DNA from 3 places in the Marinobacter sp. L-13 genome. Region 2 is predicted to be linked to each of the others. Evidence: predicted binding sites of a transcription regulator. Region 2 holds the regulator's gene; each other region holds the start of a gene.
The links. Region 2 encodes FliA, which starts transcription of late flagellar genes. Its sites were predicted from a motif close to CTAAAGTTTNNNNNNNNNNNGCCGNTAA; they were not measured.

Region 1 (7,856 bases), on a different contig from region 2:
CGCTGCGGGCCGACATCCGTCGTAACCCGTTCCATCCTTTCTCAACCTTCGATACCGCCACGCTGGCCGGCCTGGCCTATGGCCACACGGTTCTGGCCCAGGCCTGCAAACTCGCGGGCATTCCGTTCAGCAACAAGGAAGCCCATTCCGCCGCCTATGACGCGGAAAAAACCGCAGACCTGTTCTGTGGCATTGTGAATCGCTGGAAAGAACTGGGCGGCTTTCCGCCTCCGGTGATCCCCGAAGAGACCGAATAACCGCCCTAAAAAACCCGCCGCAGCGGGTTTTTTTCTGTGTGCCAGGCCTAAGTGTTGAAGGCACGCCTCGTACTCAGCTGACTTTAAAGCGGGACAGAGAATCCTTGAGCTGATGAGACAACTCCGCCAAGTCACCACTGGCTTCGGAGATCTGGACCATGGCCTGTTTGGTCTCCAAGGACTTTTCAGCAATTGTGGATACGTTGCGCGTTACTTCTTCGGCCGTGGCTGATTGCTCTTCGGAAGCCGTAGCAATCTGCTCCGCCATACCGGACATCCGGGCAACCTCTTCCACTGCCTCGCGAAGCTGCAACACTACGGTTCCTGCCCGCTCAGAAATGCCTCTGGCCTGGGTGCTGCAACGGGTAACGACCTTTGAAGCACGCTCCGAAGAATTAACCAGAGTTTCGATGGAACTACTGATCTCCTCGGTCGCCTTCTGGCTGTTCTGGGCCAGGCTGCGCACCTCATCCGCGACCACCGCGAAGCCCCTGCCCTGTTCACCGGCCCGGGCCGCTTCAATAGCGGCATTCAGAGCCAGCAAGTTAGTCTGGTCGGCGATGGACTTTATCGAATCCAGAACCCGGGTGATGGATTCCATATTCTTTCGCAAGTCCTCTATGCCGGCTTCTGCTTCCTCCAGTTCCCTGGCCATAGCACGGGTGTCCTCAGCGGAGGATTCCACCTCGGTGGCGCTGCGGCTGACCGCCTCATCAGTGCGCCGGGCGGCGGCTGCCGATTCCGAGGTATTCTGGGACACCTCGCTGATGGCAGAGGACATTTCTTCAATGGCCGAGGCCACCTGCTCAGTCTGCTCTGCCTGCTGATTCACACTGTCCAGAGTCTGCGAGGTGGTACCGGACAACTGTTCAGATGCACTGGCCTGGCGCTGGGACGCTTCTTCAACCTTGAAGATCACTTCTTTCAGGTCTGACACCATCTTGAGCATGGAGCCGTATACGCCCGTGGCCTTGTCACTGTCGGACGAATCAATGACCAGGTTACCTGCAGCCACCTGTTCCGCCAGTGCCTGCAATTCGGACGGGTCTTTGCCGAGGGGTTTCATGATCCGCACTGCGGTCCAGACCGCCACGGCCGCCACGGCCAAGAGCACAATAGCAATGGCTATCGCCGCCAGCGTCCACATTTCACGCACCGGCGCCAAGGCCTCGTCTTCGCTGATCTCCGCCACCAGCGCCCAGTTCAGCCCGCCTACGGTAACTGGCCTGTGGGCGGAAAACACTGGCTCGCCACGGTAGGACGTAACCACGCCTTCACCGGAATTTCCGGCCAGGGCCTCATCCACCGATGTCGAACTAATGCGTCCATTCTCTGGGTCGGCAAAGGAAGCGACAACACTGCGGTTTTCCGGATCCAGGTAGGAGTCTGACCGCATCAGGTTATCCGGCCCCACTAGGTGGGCATCCCCGGTTTCGCCCATGCCATCTCGTTCCATCATGATGTTGTTCAGGCTGTCGATGGGAAACTGGAAGGCCAGCACGGCCAGCCGCTCATCTTTTTCGGAGTATATGGGGGTTGCCACAAATCCGGCGGGCGCACCGTAGGACGGTACATACCGAGTAAAATCAACAAAAGTCGGAGAAGTATCCTGTCCGTCAGACATCGCCTGACGATAAGCTGCCGCCAGGCCAGAATCCGCGTAGGGACCGTCTTTCAGGGAGGTAGCAAAATCCACCTCTTTGGCTACGGAATAGATAACATGGCCTGTATCGGCATCAATCAGATAAATATCGTAGTAGCCGAACGCCTCCTGAAACTCCTTGAACGAGGTGTGCCACTGTTTGTGAAGAGTGTTATAAAACTGCGCGATATGGACGTCAGCCGATACCAATTCGTCTTTCTGCCCCACAGGATTCGGGTTGTCCACGATGTAACCCATCTGCAGAGCCAGGCTGTTTTTGCTGAGGGATGCAACGAAGTCCGAGGCTGAACGTCCTTTAGCACCACCATTTTGCTGCAAGGGTGGCAAAAAATTCTGCTGGTAATAAGCCTCGACGTTTTCTCGTAAGGTCGACTGCTCCTCTTGTACCAGTTTTTCATAATTCTGGAATGCCAAACCAAACCCCTGGGCCGCCGTTCGGGTCCCGCGATTATTGGCCATGGCTTTCAGCTGCCGGGCAATAGTGCTGAGATAATCTTCAACACTATGCTGCTTATTGGTAGCCGCAATAGAGAGTTGTTGCAACGCCTGTTCCGTGAGGCTCTGTCGGGCAATTTCGGCGTTAAAAAATGAGATGGCAATGACGGGAAGCAGGCCAACCAGCAGCAAAGTCAGCAAAAGACGTTTCTTGAGAGTCATCAATAGCCCTTCTTTTATATTGTTCTTATGTTAACCATCGGCTATCGGCTGGTTTTCTTTAGCCCAGAACACTTTATAAAAGAGGCGAATCTCGTTTAACCCATTAATATGGGAGGGGAAATAACTCCCCCTCCCACTCGATTCGGGGGCAACTGCGTTACCAGTAGATGCCCCGCATGATGGCGGCGAAAGCCACCTGCTCGCTGGACACCTTCGGCTTCTCCCCGGAACGGCTACCAGCGGCGGCCGGTGAATCCGGGAACATCCGGTAACCGGTGTTCATGACGATCTCGGCCATCTTGGGCGCCAGGGCGTGAAGCACCTGGGCAAAGATACCCAGGCGGGTAGCGATTCGCTTCGGCCGATAGACAATGGCATCGGCAACCATGGTTGCCGCCTCGTCCGGCGTTAGCGTGGGGACAGAATCGTAGATCTTGGTTGGCGCAATCATCGGCGTTTTCACCAGCGGCATGTTAATGGTGGTGAACGTGACATTGCGATCCGACCATTCCGAAGCGGCGCAGCGGCTGAAGGCATCCAGCGCGGATTTGGAAGCCACGTAAGCCGAGAACCTGGGAGCGTTGGTCAACACACCGATGGACGAGATGTTGACCACGTGACCGCGGCGATTCTCAAGCATCTTGGGCGCAAAGCCCATGATCAGACGAACGGAACCAAAGTAGTTCAGCTGCATGGTGCGCTCGAAATCGTGGAAGCGGTCGAACGACAGATCCAGTGAACGGCGAATCGAGCGCCCGGCGTTGTTGACCAGCACGTCGACCTGGCCATGGTTATCCAACACGGTCTTCACGAACTCGTCGCAGGCATCCATATCGGAAAAATCGCAGGGATAGGCGTGCACGCTTGCGCCCCGGGACTCCAGCTCTGCGGCCACTTCCTTCAGGCGCTCGAGTTTGCGGGCACCGATCACGAGGATCGCGCCGGCGTCTGCCAGTTTCTGGGCAGTTGCAAGACCAATACCGGACGTAGCACCGGTCACCACACAGACGCGACCTTCAACCGTGCCCTTGAGCGTGCGGTCCTTGAACAGGTCGGGGTCCAGATTACGCTCCCAGTAATCCCAGATCACCGGCGCGTAGTCCGGCAGGCAGGGCACTTCAATGCCGGTGCCTTTCAGAACGCGCTCGGTTTCGCGGGCGTCAAAACGGGTCGGGTAATTGATGAACGACATCACGGATGGCGGAATGCCCATGTCATCAAGAATGGCCGACGTCAGACGCTTCACCGGTGGCAGGTTCTTCAAGCTCTGGCGAATGAATGGCGGAATAAAGCCGAACATGCGGGAATCGATCCGCATCCCCATCCGGGGTGCGTGACCAGCCTCGCTGAAAATGTTGAGAATTTCGCCAACCTTGTACGGATCGGTATCCACCAGGTGGAAGCACTTGCCGTCTTCACCCTCGAGGTGAGCAATGTGATCCATGGCGTTAACCACGAAATCCACCGGCACAATGTTCAGACGCCCACCCTCGACACCAATGGTCGGAACCCACTGGGGCAGCGCGTGGCGGATTTTCTGAATCATTTTGAAGAAATAGTAGGGGCCATCCACCTTGTCCATTTCACCGGTAGCGGTATGCCCAATCACCATGCCCGGGCGGTAGATGCGGAAGGGAACCTTGCATTCCTCACGAACGACCTTTTCAGATTCGTGCTTGGTCCGCAGGTACGGATGATCCAGCTTCTCGGCTTCCTCGAACATGTCTTCGCGGAAGATTCCCTTGAACAGACCGGCAGCCGCAATGGAAGAAACGTGATGGAAGTGCTTGGCGCCCATCGCCTCCGCAGCATTCACCGCAGCGCGGGTGCCCTCGATATTGGTCGCCTGCTGGGCTTCTTCATCTGCGCCCATATCGTACACGGCGGCGAGATGAAAGAAGTGGTCGATTTTCCCTTTCAGGGCTTTCATCGTCTTGGCGTCGATGCCCAGATTCTTGCTGGTCAGGTCGCCTATGACGGCCTTCACCTGGGTTTCATCCGCGCCCCAGCGCTCACGCAATTTGTCCAGCTTGTCCTGGGATTGTTCACGCACCAGTACGTGGACAGTGCCACCACGTGCCAGAAGCTTCTCCACCAGGAAACGGCCAATAAATCCGGTGCCACCCGTCAGGAAATAATTCATCAATCTTCCACCCTGCCTGTTGCTCTGTTGTTGTCTATCCATGCCGGCACCCATACGACTAAAGTCTTAGAGTTTTCCGGAAACGCCGGCATTGTACTTAATTGCAACCTTCATGTATCGAACTTTTTTAGAGCTTTTACTCTGTAAGCCTTTGTTTTGTATAGAGCTATTACTCTAAATTTCTGACCCGACAAGCGGGACATGCCTGTCCGGTTCGTCGACACAATGTTTTTGAGACTAGCACAGGAATTGCCCCGTGCATGCTCAATTTCCGGATTACCACAATGCAATGAAAGCGCCCGCCAGCAATGACATAATCGGGAACTTATCGCGCCTTTTGGCATCTCTTGTTTTCACAGGAACACCGACCTCCGGAACCCCTACTATGCAGAAAGACAATCCCAACGCGGAACGCTACATTTCGATTGCCCGGGCCTGCCTGAAGGCCATCAACGACACAGCCGATAACGCTGGTTCACGGGAAGAGAAAATTCAGGCGGTCTACGAGGCCATCGACAAGGCCTTCCAGGCCGAGTTCGCCGATTATCGCCAGTCCGTCGCCATCATGGCCACGGTTCTCGAGCGTATTGCCTCGGGCCAGCTGGACAGTGAGAAAGCCGCCGACCTGGCACGTAAAACACTTGATCAGCAGCCTGAAAGCACCCGCAACGCGCTGATGCACTGATTCGCAAACGTCTTCTCCGGATCCCAGAGGGCCTATGAACACACGTACCGTCAGGAAGAACTCCATGCAGAACCCGATCTCACGCCTGTTTTCCCTGCTCATACTTTTGCTGTTCAGCACCCTTGCTCTTTCTGCGCAGATTCCGGAGAAGAGCCCCAATGACAACAACCAGTACCGGTTCATCAAACTGGACAACGGCCTGAAGGTCATTCTGGTGTCTGATGAGGATGCAGACAAAGCAGCGGCCTCAATGAACGTTGCTGTTGGTAGCGGAGATGATCCGGCGGAGCGCGAAGGCCTCTCCCACTTCCTCGAGCACATGCTGTTCCTCGGGACCGAGAAATACCCCGATCCGGGCGAGTACCAGCAGTTCATCAAGAGCCACGGTGGCCAGCACAACGCCTTCACCGCGTTCCAGGACACGAACTACTTCTTCGATGTTCAGGCCGAATTTCTGGAACCGGCACTGGATCGGTTCGCCCAGCAATTTTCCGCGCCCCTATTTACCGCCGAACTGGTGGATCGTGAGCGCAACGCTGTGCACTCGGAGTTCAGCGCCAAACAGAAAGACGATGGTCGACGCTTCTATTCCGTCAAGAAGGCCGTCAGCAATCCGGATCACGCCTTCAGTCACTTTGCCGTCGGAAACCTGAGCACCCTTGAGAATACGGAAGCAAATCCCCTTCGGCCGGACCTGATCGAGTTCTGGAAGCAGCATTACTCCTCGAACATCATGAGCCTGGCGGTTTACGGGCCCCAAACCCTGGATGAGCTGGAATCCATGGTGCGAGGGCGCTTCGATGCCATTGAAAACCGCAACCTTGAGACCAAGCGTCACGTCGCCAGCCTGTACCGCTCAGATGAGCTGCCAGTCAGGGTCACAGCAGAAGCACTGAAGGACGTTCGAAGCCTGTCGCTCACGTTCCCTATTCCGTCCCAGGAAGCGAACTACCGCACCAAACCCGCCAGCTACGTGGCCAACCTGCTCGGCCACGAGGGCCCAGGCAGCCTGTTCGACGTTCTGAAACGGGCCGGTCTGGCGGAAAGCCTTTCCGCAGGTCTGGGCATGGATACCGGCGAGAACGCCACCCTCGAAATCAGCATTTCCCTGACACCGGAAGGACTGGCTCGCCATGAGGACATCCTGCCGCTGGTATTCGATTACATCGAGAAGATTCGCCAGAAAGGTATCAGCGAGCAGCGTTTCCTGGAAATGCAGAACCTGGCTCGCATCGATTTTCGATTCCGCGAACAGGGTAACCCCCTGCACGAAGCCATGCGCCTTTCTCGTTACCTCCAGGACTATCCCGCCGAAGACGTTTTGCGGGCGCCCTGGCTGGTTGAGCGCTTCGCGCCGGAACAGTACCGCGACATTCTGGACAGGCTGACGCCGGACAACCTCCTTACTTTTGTTCTGGCACCGGAGCCTGAACTTGAAAATCCGAACCGAACCGACTGGTACGAAGCGGCGTGGGCCCGAAAACCACTCGACCCGGCAACACTGAGGACCCAGTTCCTGCCAGAACTCGCTGCCCAGCTGCGCCTGCCGCCGGAGAATCCATTTGTGCCGGAAGATCTGGCGATGGTGCCCGGAAAAACCATGGCGCAGCCGACACAACTGGCAACCATCGAGGGAATGGATGTCTGGTTTGCCCGGGATACCCGGTTTGATACCCCGAAAGCCAACGTGTTTGTGGGCCTTCGTACGCCTGCCACCCGAGCGTCGGCACGCAGCTACGTGCTCACTCAGCTGCTGGTGGACGCTATCAATGCCAATCTGAACGCCTGGGCTTACTCCGCCAGTCTTGCGGGCCTGGATTACAGCGTCTATCCGCATCTCAGGGGTATCACGGTCCGGGTCGGCGGTTACGACGACAAACTCCATACCCTGATGAACCGGATTCTGCTCCAGGTGGCTGCACCGGAACTGACCGAACAACGTTTCGAGATCGCCCGGCAGCAGCTGATTGACGGCCTGCAGAACAAGGCCAAGGATCGCCCCGTCGAACAGACCTCTGAGTTTATCCAGACGTCCCTCATCGAAGGCGCCTGGCCCACCGACGCCAAGCTGAGAGCCGCCCGGGAAGTTAGCTTCGAGGAACTGCAGTCCTTCTCTGAAGCCCTGCTGTCACAGGTTGACCCGGTTATGATGGCGCACGGAAACCTTACCGAGGCCTCGACTCTTAACCTCGCGCGGCAAATTGACGCCATTGTTCTGGGCAACAGCGAGCTGGTCCGGGTAGCACGAAGCCAGGTGCGCCAGCTGCCAGATAATGAAACCCTCGTCTCCATCGACGTGGACCATCCAGACACGGGCTATACCCTCTACATGCAGGGAGACAACACCAGCTTTGAGGAACGGGCCCGATTCCGGCTGCTGGCCCAGATTATCAGCAGCCCGTTCTACGAAGAGATCCGAACCACCCGCCAGATGGGCTACATCGTTTACGC
Region 2 (7,856 bases):
CAACGGCGCCGGCCTCGAGCGCATCCAGTGTGACCCGGGCGCCCTCATAGGTGAGCGATGAGAACATGAGCACCGGTATCGGATGTTTGCGCATGATTTCGCGCACGGCAGAGATGCCATCCATCACGGGCATCTCATAATCCATGGTAATCACGTCGGGACGCAGTTTCTCGGCCAGCTCAACGCCTTCCCGACCATTGGTCGCAGCACCTACCACTTTGATCTGGCCGGAGCTGGTCAGGATTTCCGTCAGCCGCTTGCGAAAAAACCCTGAATCGTCAACGACCAGGACAGAAACTGTCATCCACTTCTCCTACCCAATCCATCGTTCTTCGGCCTTCTCTGGCAAAAAGCGCCGGAAGGCCCGGCTCAACCGTAATGTTGCAACAGGCTTGGCACATCAATAATGAGTGCAATCCGGCCATCGCCGGTAATAGTGGCACCGGCCATGCCTGGCGTACCCTGGAGCGCTCGCCCAAGGGGCTTGATAACCACTTCTTCCTGACCAACCAGCTGGTCGACCACGAACCCGACCTGCTTGGTACCCATGGCCACAATGACAACATGGGCGTTATCGGGCACCTCCTGGCCAGCACCGCCACGAACCAGCCAGCGCTTGATATGGAATAGCGGGAAGACTTTATCCCGAACCACAATGCACTCGCGCCCATCGACGATGTTGGTCTTGGTCAGGTCCAGATGGAAAATCTCGACCACGTTGACCAGCGGCAACGCAAAGGATTGATCGCCCAGCATGATCATCAGGGTGGGCATGATGGCGAGCGTCAGCGGAACCTTGATGACAATGCGAGAGCCCTTGCCCAGCTCGGATTCGATGCTCAACTGGCCATTGAGCTGGCCAATCTTGGTTTTCACCACATCCATGCCGACGCCACGTCCGGACACATCCGAAATCTGCTCCTTGGTGGAGAATCCGGCGGCAAAAATAAGGTTGTAACACTCCGAATTGGTCAGCCGGTCCGCGGCGTCCTGGTCGTAGATACCCTTTTCGACTGCTTTGCGGCGCAGGACTTCCGGATCCATGCCCGCGCCGTCATCCTCGATAAACAGCAGAATATGGTCTCCCTCCTGCTCGGCAGAGAGGGTAACCGTGCCCTGGCGTGGCTTCCCGGCCTTCTCGCGGACTTCCGGAGCCTCGATCCCGTGGTCCACCGAATTCCGCACCAGGTGAACCAGCGGATCAGACAGCGCTTCAACCAGGTTCTTGTCCAGATCGGTTTCCTCGCCATGCATCACCAGGTTCACCTCTTTCTTGAGGTTTCTGGCGAGATCGCGCACAACGCGGGGGAACCTGCCGAACACCTTTTTGATCGGCTGCATGCGGGTCTGCATGACGGCGGACTGGAGATCAGTCGTAACCACATCCAGGTTGGATACCGCCTTGTGCATGTGTTCGTCTTCACTTTCAGCACCCAGACGCTGCAAGCGGTTACGCACCAGCACCAGCTCACCCACCATATTCATGATGTCATCGAGCCGCTTGGTGTCGACACGAACCGTCGTTTCCGCGGCCGGGGCATTCTCGCGAGCAGGCATCGCCGGTGCGGCAGCGCCTTTGGCCTCCGGCTTCTCGGCCGGCTTCGACTTTTCGGGTTTTGACGCGTTTGCTTTCGCTGAAGCTGGTTCTTTTGAAGATGCAGGCTGTTTCGGCGCTGAGGGCTGTTTTGGAGCTGCAGGCTCTTTCGAGGCTGAAGGCTCTCCGCCCGCGGTCGGGCTTCCGCCCTTGCCGTGAAGATCGTCCAGCAGTTTCTCGAATTCGTCGTCGGTGATCAGGTCATCGCCGCCAGCAGATCCGGCCTTGGCAGCCGGCTTTTCTTCTTTACCAGAAGCCTCTTCCTCGCCAGCTGGCGCACCGGCAAACTGACCTTTTCCGTGCAGTTGGTCCAGTAGCGCTTCGAATTCGTCGTCGGTTATTTCGTCGTCTCCAGAACTTTCCTGGTCACCGCCGGCCGATCCGGCGCTCGAAGCCGAGGAAACCTCCGCTGATTTCTCGTCCTGCAGTGCGTCCAGAAGCTGTTCGAACTCGTCGTCGGTGATGTCGCCACCGTCTTCTGCCGGTTCGCTCTCTTCCTGCTCAGGTTGAGCGGCAGCGGTCGGTGCCCCCTCGCCTTCAGGCTGGGCCAGGGCATCCAGACGGGCAATCAGTTCGTCCGGCGCCGGTGTCAGCTCCTCATGATTGCGGACCTGCTCAAACATGGCATTGACGTAGTCGAGTGCTTCTAGAACCACGTCCATCAGTTCGGAATCCACCTTGCGCTTGTGATTACGCAAGATGTCGAAAACGTTTTCCGCGGAATGGCAGCAGTTCACCAGCGCTTCAAGCTGAAGGAAGCCGGCTCCGCCTTTCACGGTATGGAAACCACGGAAGATGGCGTTGAGCAGATCACTGTCGTCAGGATGTCGCTCAAGATCTACCAACTGCTCTGACAGCTTTTCGAGGATCTCGCCGGCTTCTACCAGGAAGTCCTGCAAAATCTCTTCATCAGCATCAAACGCCATGCGTTACCCTCATTATTCAGAAACCGAGACTGGACAACAGGTCGTCTACGTCGTCCTGCCCCGAAACTACATCTTCACGCTCATCGGCCTTGATCTGGGGCCCGACGCCCTTCTCTGCAGACTCTTCTTTTTCTTCAATCTGGTGCACCGTGCCCGTGAGCTGGTCCACATGACTGGCCATCACCACCAGGCTGAGCATCTGCTCCTCAACCTCTTTCACAAGGGCGGTGACCTTCTGGATGACCTGACCTGTCAGATCCTGATAATCCTGAGCCAGCAGGATTTCCGACAGGTTGCTGTACATGGTGTCGGCATCGGTTGCCATGCTGACAAAAAAGCGATCAATCCGGCCGTACAGCTCGCGAAACTCAGCCGGCTGCATTTCCCGGCGACGCAGGCGCTGCCACTCATCACGCAACGCGGCGGCCTCGTCTCTGAGGGCATTGGCCACCGGCATGGTTTCCTCAACCAGGTCCATGGTCCGGTTGGCTGCTTCACCGGTCATCTGCACAACGTATTCGAGACGATCAGAGGCATCTGTCATTTTTGACAGTGCTTCCTGCTGCTCGGCGTTACGGGGATCAATCTGGAAGTTCCGGATTGCTTCGTGCAGGCTCCGCGTCAGCCGCCCTACCTCACGGTACAGACTCTGATCCCTGACCTCGCTGAGTTCATTGATCAGGGTCATGGCTTTGGCATAATCACCCGCATCAACACTCTCGGCCAGTTCCGCTGCCTGCCGCTGGAGCTTTTCCGTCACCTCCGGTTCAAGGCCCCGATGGTTCTTTTTGCTATCGCTCATGAGAGCCATCCGACCTCTGGTTACTGGATTCTTTCAAAGATTTTCTCAATCTTTTCCTTGAGCACGGCAGCGGTGAACGGCTTGACCACATACCCGTTTACGCCTGCCTGGGCAGCGGCAACGATCTGGTCGCGCTTGGCCTCAGCAGTTACCATCAATACCGGCAGGGTTTTCAGATTCTCGTCCGCCCGAACGGCCTTGAGCAGGTCGAAGCCCGACATACCCGGCATGTTCCAGTCGGTCACCAGAAAATCGTATTTGCCGCTTTTGAGCATTGGCAGTGCCGTGTTGCCGTCATCAGCTTCATCGGTGTTGGTGAAGCCAAGATCACGCAGCAGGTTCTTGATGATCCGTCGCATTGTGGAGAAGTCGTCCACAATGAGGATTTTCATGTTTTTGTCCAATGGGACCTCCAGTTAGTAACACCCGGAATTCGTTTGACCTTTGCGTTCAAAGTCTAGCAGGCCGCTGTTTTAACCGCTTATTGTCGGACCTTTGCTTCGGTTGTAAAGCATCGGTTACCAAAAACTACAGACTACCTCGTTGGCGACACAGACTGAACGCGGTCAGTTGTCCGATTCCTGACGCCAATCCGAGAGCCGTCCCCGAAGGCGCAGGGCTGCCTGGCTGTGAATCTGGCTTACCCTGCTCTCACTGACGCCGAGCACCGCGCCAATCTCCTTGAGGTTCAGTTCTTCCTGGTAGTAAAGGCTCAACACCAGCTTTTCCCGCTCCGGCAGGTCTTCAATCGCCTCAGCGAGGCTCCGCCGGAAGGCATCGGAGGACAACCCATCAAGGGGATTATCCTGCGTCTCTGTCTGTTCTATCGGCAGCTCTCCGGATTCATTGAGCTCGTCGAGGCTAAAAAGTCGACCGCTGTTGGAATCGGAAAGGTAGGAGTGGTATTCGGGTAGCCCCATACCCAGCTCTTCGGCCACTTCCTGGTCGTGGGCTTCGCGGCCAAGTCTATCTTCAACGGCCTTGATGGCCTGGGAAATGCGACGGGCGTTGCGATGAACAGAACGTGGCACCCAGTCACCCTTGCGGATTTCGTCCACCATGGCGCCGCGAATACGGATACCGGCGTAAGTCTCGAAGGTAGCACCTTTGGTGGAACTGTAACGCTGGGCGGCCTCGAGCAGACCGATCATGCCGGCCTGCATCAGGTCTTCAAGCTGGACGGACGCCGGCAGGCGAGCCATCAGGTGAAGGGCAATTTTCTTGACCAGCGGCGCGTGCTGCTCAATAAGCTGAGCCGGCTTCTGCGCACTTGACTGGTTATAGATTCCGAGGTTTTTCGCCAATGTCATGTATCCGGTTTTTTGTTTGACTGGATCCGATTCAGACTTCGACGAGCCGCTCCACAAAAAATTCCAGATGCCCGCGGGGAGAGGACGGCAACGGCCAGCTATCTACCTTGTCCGCCAGCGCCTTGATGGCCAGTGAAGCTTTCGCCCTGGGATAGGCGTCCAGCACCGCACGCTGCCGCTGAACTGCTTTCTTCACGGCCTCATCGTAGGGGACTATTCCTACGTATTGTAGTGCCACATCGAGGAAGCGCTCGGTGACCCGGGTCAGTTTTTCAAACAGATGCCGGCCTTCCTGCTCATTCCGGACCTGATTGGCAAGAATACGGAAGCGGTTGGTTCCATAATCACGGTTCATCAGCTTGATCAGGGCATAGGCATCGGTGATCGAGGTCGGCTCGTCGCAGACAACCAGCAGCAGCTCCTGCGACGCTCTCAGAAAACTGACCACTGACTCGGAAATACCGGCGGCGGTATCAACGATCAGGACATCGATCTGATCACCCAGTTCGCTGAACGCATTAATCAGCCCGGCATGTTCCATGGGGCTGAGCTGGGTCATTCGTTGGGTACCGGAAGAGGCGGGGACAATCTTGATGCCACCGGGACCATTCACCAGAACGTCCTTCAGATCACAATCGCCCGCCAGAACATCCTGGAGGTTGCGATTGGCAGCGATGCCCAGCAAGACGTCGATATTGGCGAGCCCCAGATCGGCGTCGAGCAGCACCACTCTCCGGCCTTTCTGCGCCAGGGCAATTCCGAGGTTCACCGACACGTTACTCTTGCCGACACCACCCTTTCCGCCGGAAACTGCAATCACCTGTACCGGATGTGCTCTGCTCATACTGTTTTTGGTCTCTCGCCACGTTTCGCCGGCTTTGTCTCCGACGCCTGCTGTCAATCTGTCCGGTCTCAGGCGTGTTCTTTCAGGCCCTCTGCGACCGCTTGCTGTTGCTGGAGTGTTTTCAGCCGATCCACGGCCAACCGCACCAGCGGAACGGCTTCTGCGTGGTGCAGGTCTTCAGGAATCTTCTGGCCGTCTGTGTAATAGGCTACCGGCAGACCGGTTTCCATCACAAACCCGAGAGACTCGCCCAGCGTCAGGGCCTCGTCGATTTTGGTCATCACACAGCCCGCAAGATTTGCCATCTTATAGCAATGCCACACGGATTTCATGATGCGAGGCTGACTGGTTGCCGAGACCACCAGATGGGTTTTGATATTGTGATGGCTGCGAGCCAGTTCGGCCAGCTGTTCCTGATAGCCTTTGTCCGCACTGGTCAGTCCGGCGGTATCAATCAGCACCAGATGACGGTCTGACAGCTCGTCCAGAATATCGTCCAGACTGTGGCTCTCATCCACGACCCGAACCGGCACATTCAGGATCCGACCGAACACGAATAACTGCTCGTGCGCCGCCACCCGATAGCGATCCGTGGTAACCAGGGCCACGGAATCGGAACCATGCTTGAGCACGTAGCGAGCGGCGAGTTTTCCGATGGTGGTGGTTTTCCCGGACCCTGTCGGCCCCACCAACGCGTAGGCGCCGCCCTCATCCAGCCACTCCATGCGGGAGGTCCGGACCCCGGTACACAGCATTTTCAGGGACTGCTTCCAACCGTCTTCCAGACGCCCCGCCTTGTGACGACGGGAAATTGACCCCGCCAGATCACTGCCGAGGCCGAACTCCTGCAAGCGCTCGGCAAGCCTCTGCTGCACGGCGGTGGTCGCAGAAACCTCCGGCTCCGGTTGCGGCCGACGGCCCTGCATCATGTCTCTGAGCGAGCTGATCTCGGCCCGCATCTGCGCCAGCTCATCGGAATAGGCTTCCCTCGGCGCCTGTGGCAGAGGTTCAATATCACCAAAACCACCGCTCACCCCTTCCTGAATGGCAGCGAACGAACCGGCGTAGCTCGCGCCCTGCGATGCCCGCTTTTCCCGTACTTCACGGATGCGGTCCCGGGACCGGCTCAGCTCGTCCTCAAGACGCCTGTGCTGGTCGGCCTGCATCTCGGCCAAGCGGGACCCGTTGGTGGCTTCTTCTGCCTGGTTGCCCAGTCGCTGGCGCGCCATATTCTCGTCATAGTCCAGCGCCGTCACAATTTCGACACCGCCGTCGACCCGACGATTGGAAAGGATCACGGCGTCCGGCCCCATCTGTTCACTGACCTGCTTGAGCGCCTCGGCCATGGTCTGAGCAAAAAACCGTTTTACTTTCATGATGCCTCTTCCTCCACCGGCAACGCCGTGCCGGCGCTGTCCGCTCTGTCATCCGCGCCGTTACTGGCCAACGGACGCCACGATCGTAATCTGTTTGTTATCCGGAATTTCCTGGTACGAGAGCACATGGAGCCGCTCTACCCCGTAGCTGGCGAACTTCGCCAGCACCGGCCTCAGGGGCCCGGACACCAGCAGAATGGCTGGCTTGCCGAGCATCTCCTGACGCTGGACGCTCTCCTGAAGCGAGCGCTGGAGTTTTTCAACCATATTCGGCTCCAGGACCAGGCCAATATCTTCCTGTCCGCCGGATTGTTGACTCTGCTGAACAGACTTTAGCAATAACTGTTCCAGATCCGGATCCAGGGTGATCACCGGTATCTCTGATTCGTTGCCGCAGATACTCTGGACAATCATCCGGCGCAGGGACTGCCGCGCAACGGTGGTCAACAGCTTCGGATCCTGACTCTTCGGATGCACGTTCACGATGGCCTCGGCAATGGACCGCATGTCTCGGATCGGCACTTCTTCCTTCAGGAGGTTCTGCAGCACTTTCAGCAGCAGACTGATGGATACGGTGGTGGGTACCAGTTCCTCGGCCAGCTTCGGAGAAATCTTTTCAAGCTGATCCAGCCATTTCTGGACTTCCTCATGGCCCAGCAGCTCGTGGGCGTGTTTCTGCAGTACCTGGTTAAGGTGGGTCGCGACCACCGTACTGGCATCGACCACGGTATAGCCGAGCGTCTGGGCCTGGTCTTTCTTGTCTGGCTCAATCCAGCTGGCGTCCAGACCGAACGCCGGATCCTTGCCTTCAATGCCTTCTATCTTTCCGAATACCTGACCGGGGTCGATGGCCAGTTCGCGGTCCGGATGGATTTCCGCTTCGGCAATGGTCACGCCCATCAGGGTGATGCGGTAGACATTGGGCATCAGATCGAGGTTGTCTCGAATGTGGACCGAGGGCATCAGGAAGCCGAGATCCTGGGACAGCTTTTTACGAACGCCCT
Region 3 (7,856 bases), on a different contig from region 2:
TGACTCCGCTCTGGAGACGGGAAATCATGCCTTCGATTTCTTCCGTCGATTTGTGCGTGCGCTGTGACAGCGAGCGAACCTCATCGGCAACCACCGCGAATCCTCGCCCCTGCTCCCCGGCTCGGGCCGCCTCGATCGCGGCGTTCAGGGCGAGCAGGTTGGTTTGCTCGGCGATGGCCTTGATCTCGACCAGCACCTGACTGATGTTGTCACTGTCCTTGCTGACCCGGTTGATCACTTCCACCGCACCTGAGATTTCACCTGCCAGCTTGTTGATGGTTTCAACCGTGTCGGCCACCACGCCCCGGCCGGTTTCTGTGTCCTGTTCGGCATTGCTCGCGCTGTCCGCAACTCGGTGCGCGCTTTCGGTGACTTCATGAACCGCCTCAACCATCTGATTCATGGCTTCATTGATCTGGCCGCTTTCTTCCATCTGACGCGCAACCGCTTCGCTGTTGGCCGCAGCGGTGTCATTGACCCGCGTGGCCTGCTGGTCTACGTCCGCCGTAGTCCGGCTGACAGAGCGGATCAGCTCGGCGATCCGGTCGGTCATGTTATTGAATTCCGTCGTCAACTCGCCCAGCTCATCGCGGTTGCGCAAACTGATGTGCGTGGTCATATCGCCGGCGGCAACGTTCCGCGCGGCTTCGCTGAAGCGGTTGATGGCAGTGCGTACGGACATGAAGAAGCCGATGTAGAGATAGACAACCACAAGCAGCACGGCGATCAGGGCAACCACGATCAGGCGACGCTGGTTGATCTCACTCTCGAGCCGTGCGCGAAGGTTCGAGTCGACCACGCTGAAGGCAGCCGTCTTAACGTCGTCGTAGTGGGCCAACTGCCCGGACATCAGATCGTCGTATTCGGTCCAGGGCATTTCCAGACGCATGGGCGTTATCACGTTCAGATCCAGATGATCCCGAACCACCATCAAACTCTCGTCAACCCGTTGAATGGCGTTGCCTGCCTGATTGGCAAGGGCCGGCGATGCTTCAGAAGCAAGAGCCAAAGCCGGTGAAAGCAAGGAGGTGCGATTGGTCAACTGGTCATAGATTTCGTTCAGGGTTTCGCTCAGGGCGTAACCCACCTGCCCCTCGACCAGTGCGAATATTCCGTAGGATTTTGCCCGACCGATCACGGTGCGTGCAGCCGGGAGAGAGTCCTGGATCAGGCCCAGAATCAACTGGTTTTCTCTTGAGGCCCCCTGCCCCAAACCAGAGATTTCAATGGTGGCCGAAAGCAGCGCCTGTGCCTTCTGGACGAATTCCTGATAATACTTGAACTGAGGATCGAAGCTGCCCTGATAATTGTCATCGGCCCGCAATGCTTCCCACTCCTGGCGAAGGCCTTCAACCTGATCGGCCCAGGAGCCAGTCGTATCAAACGAGCGCTCTTCTGCGGTCAGAGCCGCCAGCAGGCTGTCAATCTCAGTGGCCGCTTCTTCGGAAACTGCGGTAATGGCACTCTCATCCTTGATGATCGCCGGTGAGCGATAGTCTCGATAATCCATCGCCGCATCCACCAGCCGATCCACTTGCTGGAGTTGCTCCAGACCCTCGACACCCCGGGTCATGGTCTGAACCGAGCGATTCAGCTCGGAAATGGCAAGCCAGGACAGCCCGCCAATTGGTAAAAGGAACAGAATGCTGATGAGACTGAACTTGTAGACCATCGGGAGCCGGTTCATCAGGGCAATGGCAGGATTAATGAGTTGCTTCACAGGGACCCTCGTGCTGGCAAACAACCACTGAACGTTAATTCTTTTCTTCTATTGTCGCCTAAAGTCTTAAAAACTTAAGCTTTATTTGTTGTTAAACCGTAATGTTTTATAAAATCCGAGCTAAACGACGCCGGAAATAACCAGCAGGGCGAGTATGCATATCCATACCAGCATGCTTCTGTTCAGCAGATCCCTTACCGCTCGCAGACTCCTTCCCCCAAACGCTGTCCACTCATCCGGGTGAATCCGGGAAAACCTCGCTGGATCCAGTGCATACCCGGTTAACGACCCGTTGGCCGAAATCATGAGTACCTCGCCCGCTTTTTTGGAGATTCCGGTCAGAGTCTGGCGAGTTTCACGCAGCCACCCGGCCAGATCTCCGGCAATTCCGAACGTTAACGACAAAAGCCTGGCAGGAATCCAGCCGGCAAGGTCGGACATTTTTGCAAACCTGGGCCTGGCCGGCGCCTGCGGCCATTGCTCGGCGAGCGCTACCAGCCCACGCGCCAGGACCGCGAGACCGATACCGCCAACCACATACCAGAAAGCCACCAGAAAAAAGCGCTGGAACACCGAAACCATCAGTGCCTTGGACAGGGAGAGGTGCATGGCCTCGGGAGACACTGCGGCTCCCCGTTCATCGGCCGGAAGAAGGTCTTTCACATGATGCCAGGCCGACTGCATGTCTCCCCGATGCCACGCCTCCGCATAGGCCCGCAGTACCTGTCGCCAGCCCGGCGTTCCCATAAGGACGACCAGCACCAGGAACTCCAGCGGGTAAGCCGCCATTCTCCAGCCAGAAGACACCAGCAGGTATTCCGCAAGCCCAAGTATCAGGGCCGGCAACAGGATCAGTGCCAGCCCGGTTGCTATCCCCGATTCATGGCCCGCCCTGACCCGGCTGCCGTAGCGGAACCAACGGCGCCAGACCTCATCGCCAGACAGCATGTCCAGGGAATCCAGACGCCTGCGTACCATGTAGGCCAGAAGAAACACAACAAATACCATTCAGACGTTCCTCCCCGATCCTCGGACTATTTCCAGGGCTGACCGGAAATACCGCCAGTCAAAAGCCGGGCCGGGATCGCTCTTCCTGCCGGGCGCAATGTCGCAGTGCCCGGTAATCCGATTGGCCGTGATATCCGGCCAGGCCGTCATAATCAGGTCCGCCACTTTCGCCAGCATGCGATATTGCTCGGTGGTGTAAGGGTTGTCGTCGGTCCCTTCCAGCTCAATCCCGATGGAAAAATCATTGCATTCCTCCTGCCCTTCAAAACACGATCGGCCGGCATGCCAGGCCCGATCAAGCAGGCTGACAAACTGCACCAGCGCGCCATCGCGGCGAATCAGCAGGTGCGCAGACACCTGGACGCCCTCGATAGTCTTGAAGTAGGGGTGCGCAGAATGGTCGAGTTGGTTGCAGAAGAAGTCTTCTATTTCGCGGCCACCAAACTGGCCCGGAGGCAGGCTGATATTGTGGACGACCAGAAGAGAGATGCCCGCTCCATCCGGACGAGGCCCGAAATTCGGCGAAGGGGTCCAGCGGGCGAAGGAAATCTGCCCGGTTTCGCGAAGCGAATTTCCATCGGTACCGGAGGCGGAAGGGCGTTCGGAAAAAACGTCTGAATCGGGCAAAGTAATTCCAAAAGTTTCAGAGCATTACAGCCTCTGATTGAATCACAAAGTTGCCACGGTTGCTACGAATCAGTCCTTGCGGCTGCTGCGCAGGTTGTCGATGATCGACTCCAGTGCCCGGTCGAAGATCAGACCATCATCCAGCATGCTGATTTTCCCGAATTCCATGTCGGCGGCCAGTTCCTGACGCAGATACTCTGCCACCTTCGCGCCACTGCGATTCACAAAGATATATTTGCCAGTGGCCTTGATAAAGGCCGCAAGCTTACAGCGCACCCGGGTTTCGTCGCGGGTAAGTTCAATCCAGGAACCCACACGCAGGCTTTCGGCCTTTGACAGCCACTCTGGAGATACTGAAGCAGTCTGCGTTTCAGCGTCCGCCTGGGAGGCAGCCTCGCTGACCACAGAAACAGGCACTTCAGGCTCGGCCGGCGAGGGCGTTGCTTTGACAGCGTCTTCGGCCGCCGGCTCAGGGGGCTCGACGGGCTGCTCAGCAGCGGGCTCCGGAACGAGCAGATCCTCTGGTTCCGAAGGTGATTCCGGCCTGGACGGAGCCGTCACCAATCGCTGGAAAACATCCACATGGGCAAGTTCAAGGTCGCGAATCGCCGCATCGGTGGCAAACGGGTCCCAGGAAATATCCTGCAGTGCCTTGCGAAGGTCGTCCACAATGGCCGGTATTGCCCTCAGCAGATCTGACCTGGTGGTATCAGTGACCGGGCGCGGATCCACACTCCAGACCAACTGCTCGGTCAGGTTCCGGGCGTGCTGCCACCGGTCGCTTTCCTCGCCCTCCCGGAGGACAACCCATTGCAGGTACCGGGTCCAGGCTTCGCTCAGGAGGCCGGCAACCGGTTCGGGCACGTCCCGCTGCTCTGTCAGCTCCTTAACCAAGCCTTCCGCCGCCTGGGACGCCCGCTCCTGTCGAGCCCGCCCTTCTTCAGCATCCCGAAGACGTTGCTCGACGAGCTCACGACGCCGGCGATCGAGATCCATGAAGTGGCTGAAATCTTTGAGCAACTCCTCGAACAGGGAGACGTTGGTAGTGAACTCTGTCAGAACCCGATCTACCACCGATTCGATTTTGTCCCGAAGCGGGTCTCTTTGCCCGGCCTTCTTCTCGGTCCAGCCAATGGCCGAGAGTGCCAGCTCGTTAAGCAGTTTTCGAACCGGGTGACCGCCCCGGTTGAAAAAGTTCTTGTCACTAAGCGCCACTTTCAGCACCGGAATCTGCAGGCGCCCGATCAATGCTTTCATCACCGGATGCAGTTGGCGATCTTCCAGAATAAAGTCGAACAGCATGGAAACCAGATTGATCACGTCACTGTCGACCTGCCCAACGCTCAGGCTGTTGCCATCGCCGGAACGCAGGATGGGTTGAAGCTGCTCGTTCAGAGGTACAACGGTACCTTCACCCCATTGCCTGCTGCTCGACTGCGCTTCAGTCAAACGGGCCATAAGCCTGTCGGTATCAATGTAGCTTTCGCCGACCGAGGATCCGCCAGTGACAGCATTGGACTCACCGCGATGCAACAGCGCGCTGAGCTCCGAGAAAGTGGCCTGTGATTGAGACATACCCTGACTCTCGCTGGCAGAATCCGCCTGACCGCTGGCACTGGTCGGCACTGAACTCTCTCCTGACCCACGTTGACCGGAGCGGGAGGGCACCTTGCCGGTGGGCGGTCGTTTCATGTCAGGCATTACGCCTTCACTGATCAAGGTGCGATTGGCTTCTTTGTAGAAATCACCGAGGGTATCGGCAAGCAGGCGATCAAACAGCTTCAGAACCACCAGCTTGGCCCGGATATCAATGTCGAGGTCGGCACAGGCCTCGGCAACACCACCACAGATGATTTCCGGGCTCAGCGGCATTTGTGCGTCTTTCAGCTCGATACCCGGCACCAGATGCCCCACCCGGACGGTAAGCAGACGGATCTGTTCGGTATAACGGTTCCGGAGTTTATTTATGAGATTATCGACTGCCACCTGCTGCTCAAGCTGGGAATGGTCAACGAGGCTGAGAGAGTCCTCGTCAACTTCATCCAGCGACCTGGCACTTTGCTGGGGCTGGAACCTGCCGATTTCATTGAAGGCCTGGCTGACATACTGGAGGATCGAGACCACCATGGCCTTGCGACGAAGCCTGAGCTCCCGCATGGCATCAAAGTAGGCGGTCTGGTCGAGGTTGGAGCCGGCTCTGTCCGCGAGTTCAAACAGGGCATCATCGGCACGATCGAAAAAACTGGCAAGAACGGACTTGAGGGACTGACCCGATGCGTCACGCAGGCGCACGAGGGACGCAGGCAAAGAAAACCGGGCGGGCGGTTTCCGGCCTGAAAAGCTGACAACCTTGTTATCGTGCACCATCTCGCTGCTCCGCCTTGTATTACACAATTGCCTGTTTATTTCTCCACTTCACATGATACGAGCTGCCCACGTCAGGTTGTGTCAGAATTTGTCACCTTTTGTGTAGACCTGACGTGCATCACAGTTTAGCAGCCCAGCCCCAAGAGTTTGGCGATTCACCGGCGGCGCTTTAGAATTGACAGCCTGAAACGCCGTCAACCCACTGCACCGGACTTTTTGCCCTATGATTGCCCCTGAACTCCTCCGCCAGGCCAGAATTGAAAATGTTGCCCAGAGTCTGCGGGAGGACATCGGCGATGGCGACATTACGGCCAGACTGATACCAGCCGACAAACAGGCAACAGGGCGGGCAATTACGCGGGAAACCGCCACCATCGCGGGCAGGGAGTGGGTGGACGAGGTTTTCCGACAGGTGGATCCGGCCGTTGAGCTGAACTGGCAGGTGGCCGATGGAGAGACCGTGTCACCGGATCAGGTGTTGTTTACCATGCAGGGTTCGGCACGAAGCCTGCTGAGCTCCGAACGCGCGGCTCTGAACTGGCTCCAGTCCCTGTCTGGCGTTGCGACCGCCTGCGCGGGCTATGCCGCCCGGGTTGCACACACCGGTGTTCGACTGCTGGATACCCGTAAAACCCTGCCCGGTCTGCGCCTGGCCCAGAAATACGCTGTAACCTGTGGCGGCTGCTTCAATCACCGGATCGGGCTGTGGGATGCCTTCCTGATCAAGGAAAATCACATTGCCGCCTGCGGCTCCATTGCCCAAGCTATTGAAGCCGCCCACCGGATTGCACCGGGCAAACCGGTGGAGGTGGAAACCGAGAACCTTGACGAGCTGGAACAGGCCCTTAAAGCGGGTGCAGACATCATCATGCTGGATGAGTTCTCACTTGAAGACATGCGGACCGCGGTCGCTACCACGGGTGGCAAAGCAAAGCTGGAGGCATCCGGGGGAATCAATGCCGACACCCTGGTGCCGATCGCCGAAACCGGCGTGGACTTCATCTCGATTGGCGCGCTGACCAAGGATTTGAAGGCTGTCGACCTGTCAATGAGACTGGACTGATCACTCCCCGCTAAGCAGGCGATCGATCACCTCCAGCTCCCGAACCAGCCTGCTACCGGACTCCGGTCGCCCCCGGAAATGCTCTTCGGCCATCGGCGCTATGCCGGAGGCCGAGGGCAACGGGTGGTCGTTTTCGATAATGATCTTCATTCTTTCCACAAAGACAAATTGCAGCCACTGGGTAAATTCCAGCGTATCGATGCAAAAGGGCTGCGCACTCTGGAACGCCTCGTCCGGTGGCGGCTCTGACTCCCAGAGCCCCAGCTGCCGCAACTCCATCTCAATGTTCAGAAGGCAGTCCGCAACCTGCCCGACCGGGTTACCGGATTCGGTCATATCAGTCTCGCTTCAATCGTTAAGCGGCTCAAGCTCCACGGTTTCGCCATGCAGAACCCGGAACAGGTCCTCGTACTGGCGCGTCAGCGGGTGCTTGGGTGCCATGTGAATCAGGGGCTGCCGGCTCTGGTGGGACTCTTTCATCTTCACGGAACTTGAGAGACGCACAGGCAGAACCGGCAAGCCCTCCTCGGTAAGCTCCCTGACCAGCTGCTTGGGCAGGCTGGCCCGCGGCTGGAACTGGTTGGCAACAATCCCTTCGACAACAAGATCCTCGTTGTGATCTTCCTGCAGATCACGAATCTCGTTGAGGATGTTGTACAGCGCCTGACGGGAAAAATCGTCACAGTCGAAGGGTATCAGGCAGCGCTGGGCTGCAATCAGGGCAGACCGGGTATAGAAATTGAGCGCCGGCGCGGTATCGATGTAGATCGCATCGAAGGATTCACCCAGTTTTTTCAGGGCTTCCCTCAGCTTGTATATCTTGTGCTTGGCCTCCAGCTTGCGCTCGAGAAAATCCAGCTCCGGGCTGGAGGGCATCACAAACAGGTTCTTGAACGGTGAGGCATGGACAAATTCGTCCGGACGGCGATTGAACACGGTAAAGGCCACCGTCTGCTCCAGCATATCCGCAACGGTGTCCTTGAGCTCGCTGGCAGGCTTGCCCAGCAGATAATGGGTGGAGTTTCCCTGCGGATCAAGATCCACGACCAGGGTGCGCTTTCCACGAGCGGC

Region 1: a site for FliA is predicted at 2,612-2,639, ahead of AC13DD_RS02720 (methyl-accepting chemotaxis protein). Genes of this name have one in related genera too.
Region 3: a site for FliA is predicted at 1,772-1,799, ahead of AC13DD_RS06705 (methyl-accepting chemotaxis protein). Genes of this name have one in related genera too.

What each region holds. Positions count from the first base shown of each region.
Region 1 covers NZ_JBSXNQ010000033.1:33,546-41,401, forward strand. The annotation lists gene rnt (ribonuclease T) at 1-257, shown strand, start outside; gene AC13DD_RS02720 (methyl-accepting chemotaxis protein) at 331-2,577, opposite strand; gene AC13DD_RS02725 (SDR family oxidoreductase) at 2,735-4,720, opposite strand; gene AC13DD_RS02730 (hypothetical protein) at 5,106-5,405, shown strand; gene AC13DD_RS02735 (insulinase family protein) at 5,470-7,856, shown strand, end outside.
Region 2 covers NZ_JBSXNQ010000055.1:44,581-52,436, forward strand. The annotation lists gene AC13DD_RS10830 (protein-glutamate methylesterase/protein-glutamine glutaminase) at 1-304, opposite strand, end outside; gene AC13DD_RS10835 (chemotaxis protein CheA) at 370-2,520, opposite strand; gene AC13DD_RS10840 (protein phosphatase CheZ) at 2,537-3,322, opposite strand; gene cheY (chemotaxis response regulator CheY) at 3,343-3,726, opposite strand; gene AC13DD_RS10850 (RNA polymerase sigma factor FliA) at 3,889-4,632, opposite strand; gene AC13DD_RS10855 (MinD/ParA family protein) at 4,664-5,476, opposite strand; gene flhF (flagellar biosynthesis GTPase FlhF) at 5,545-6,852, opposite strand; gene flhA (flagellar biosynthesis protein FlhA) at 6,913-7,856, opposite strand, start outside.
Region 3 covers NZ_JBSXNQ010000047.1:26,490-34,345, forward strand. The annotation lists gene AC13DD_RS06705 (methyl-accepting chemotaxis protein) at 1-1,720, opposite strand, end outside; gene AC13DD_RS06710 (histidine kinase) at 1,841-2,728, opposite strand; gene ampD (1,6-anhydro-N-acetylmuramyl-L-alanine amidase AmpD) at 2,729-3,355, opposite strand; gene AC13DD_RS06720 (DUF1631 domain-containing protein) at 3,425-5,722, opposite strand; gene nadC (carboxylating nicotinate-nucleotide diphosphorylase) at 5,946-6,785, shown strand; gene AC13DD_RS06730 (YqcC family protein) at 6,786-7,121, opposite strand; gene AC13DD_RS06735 (ParA family protein) at 7,134-7,856, opposite strand, start outside.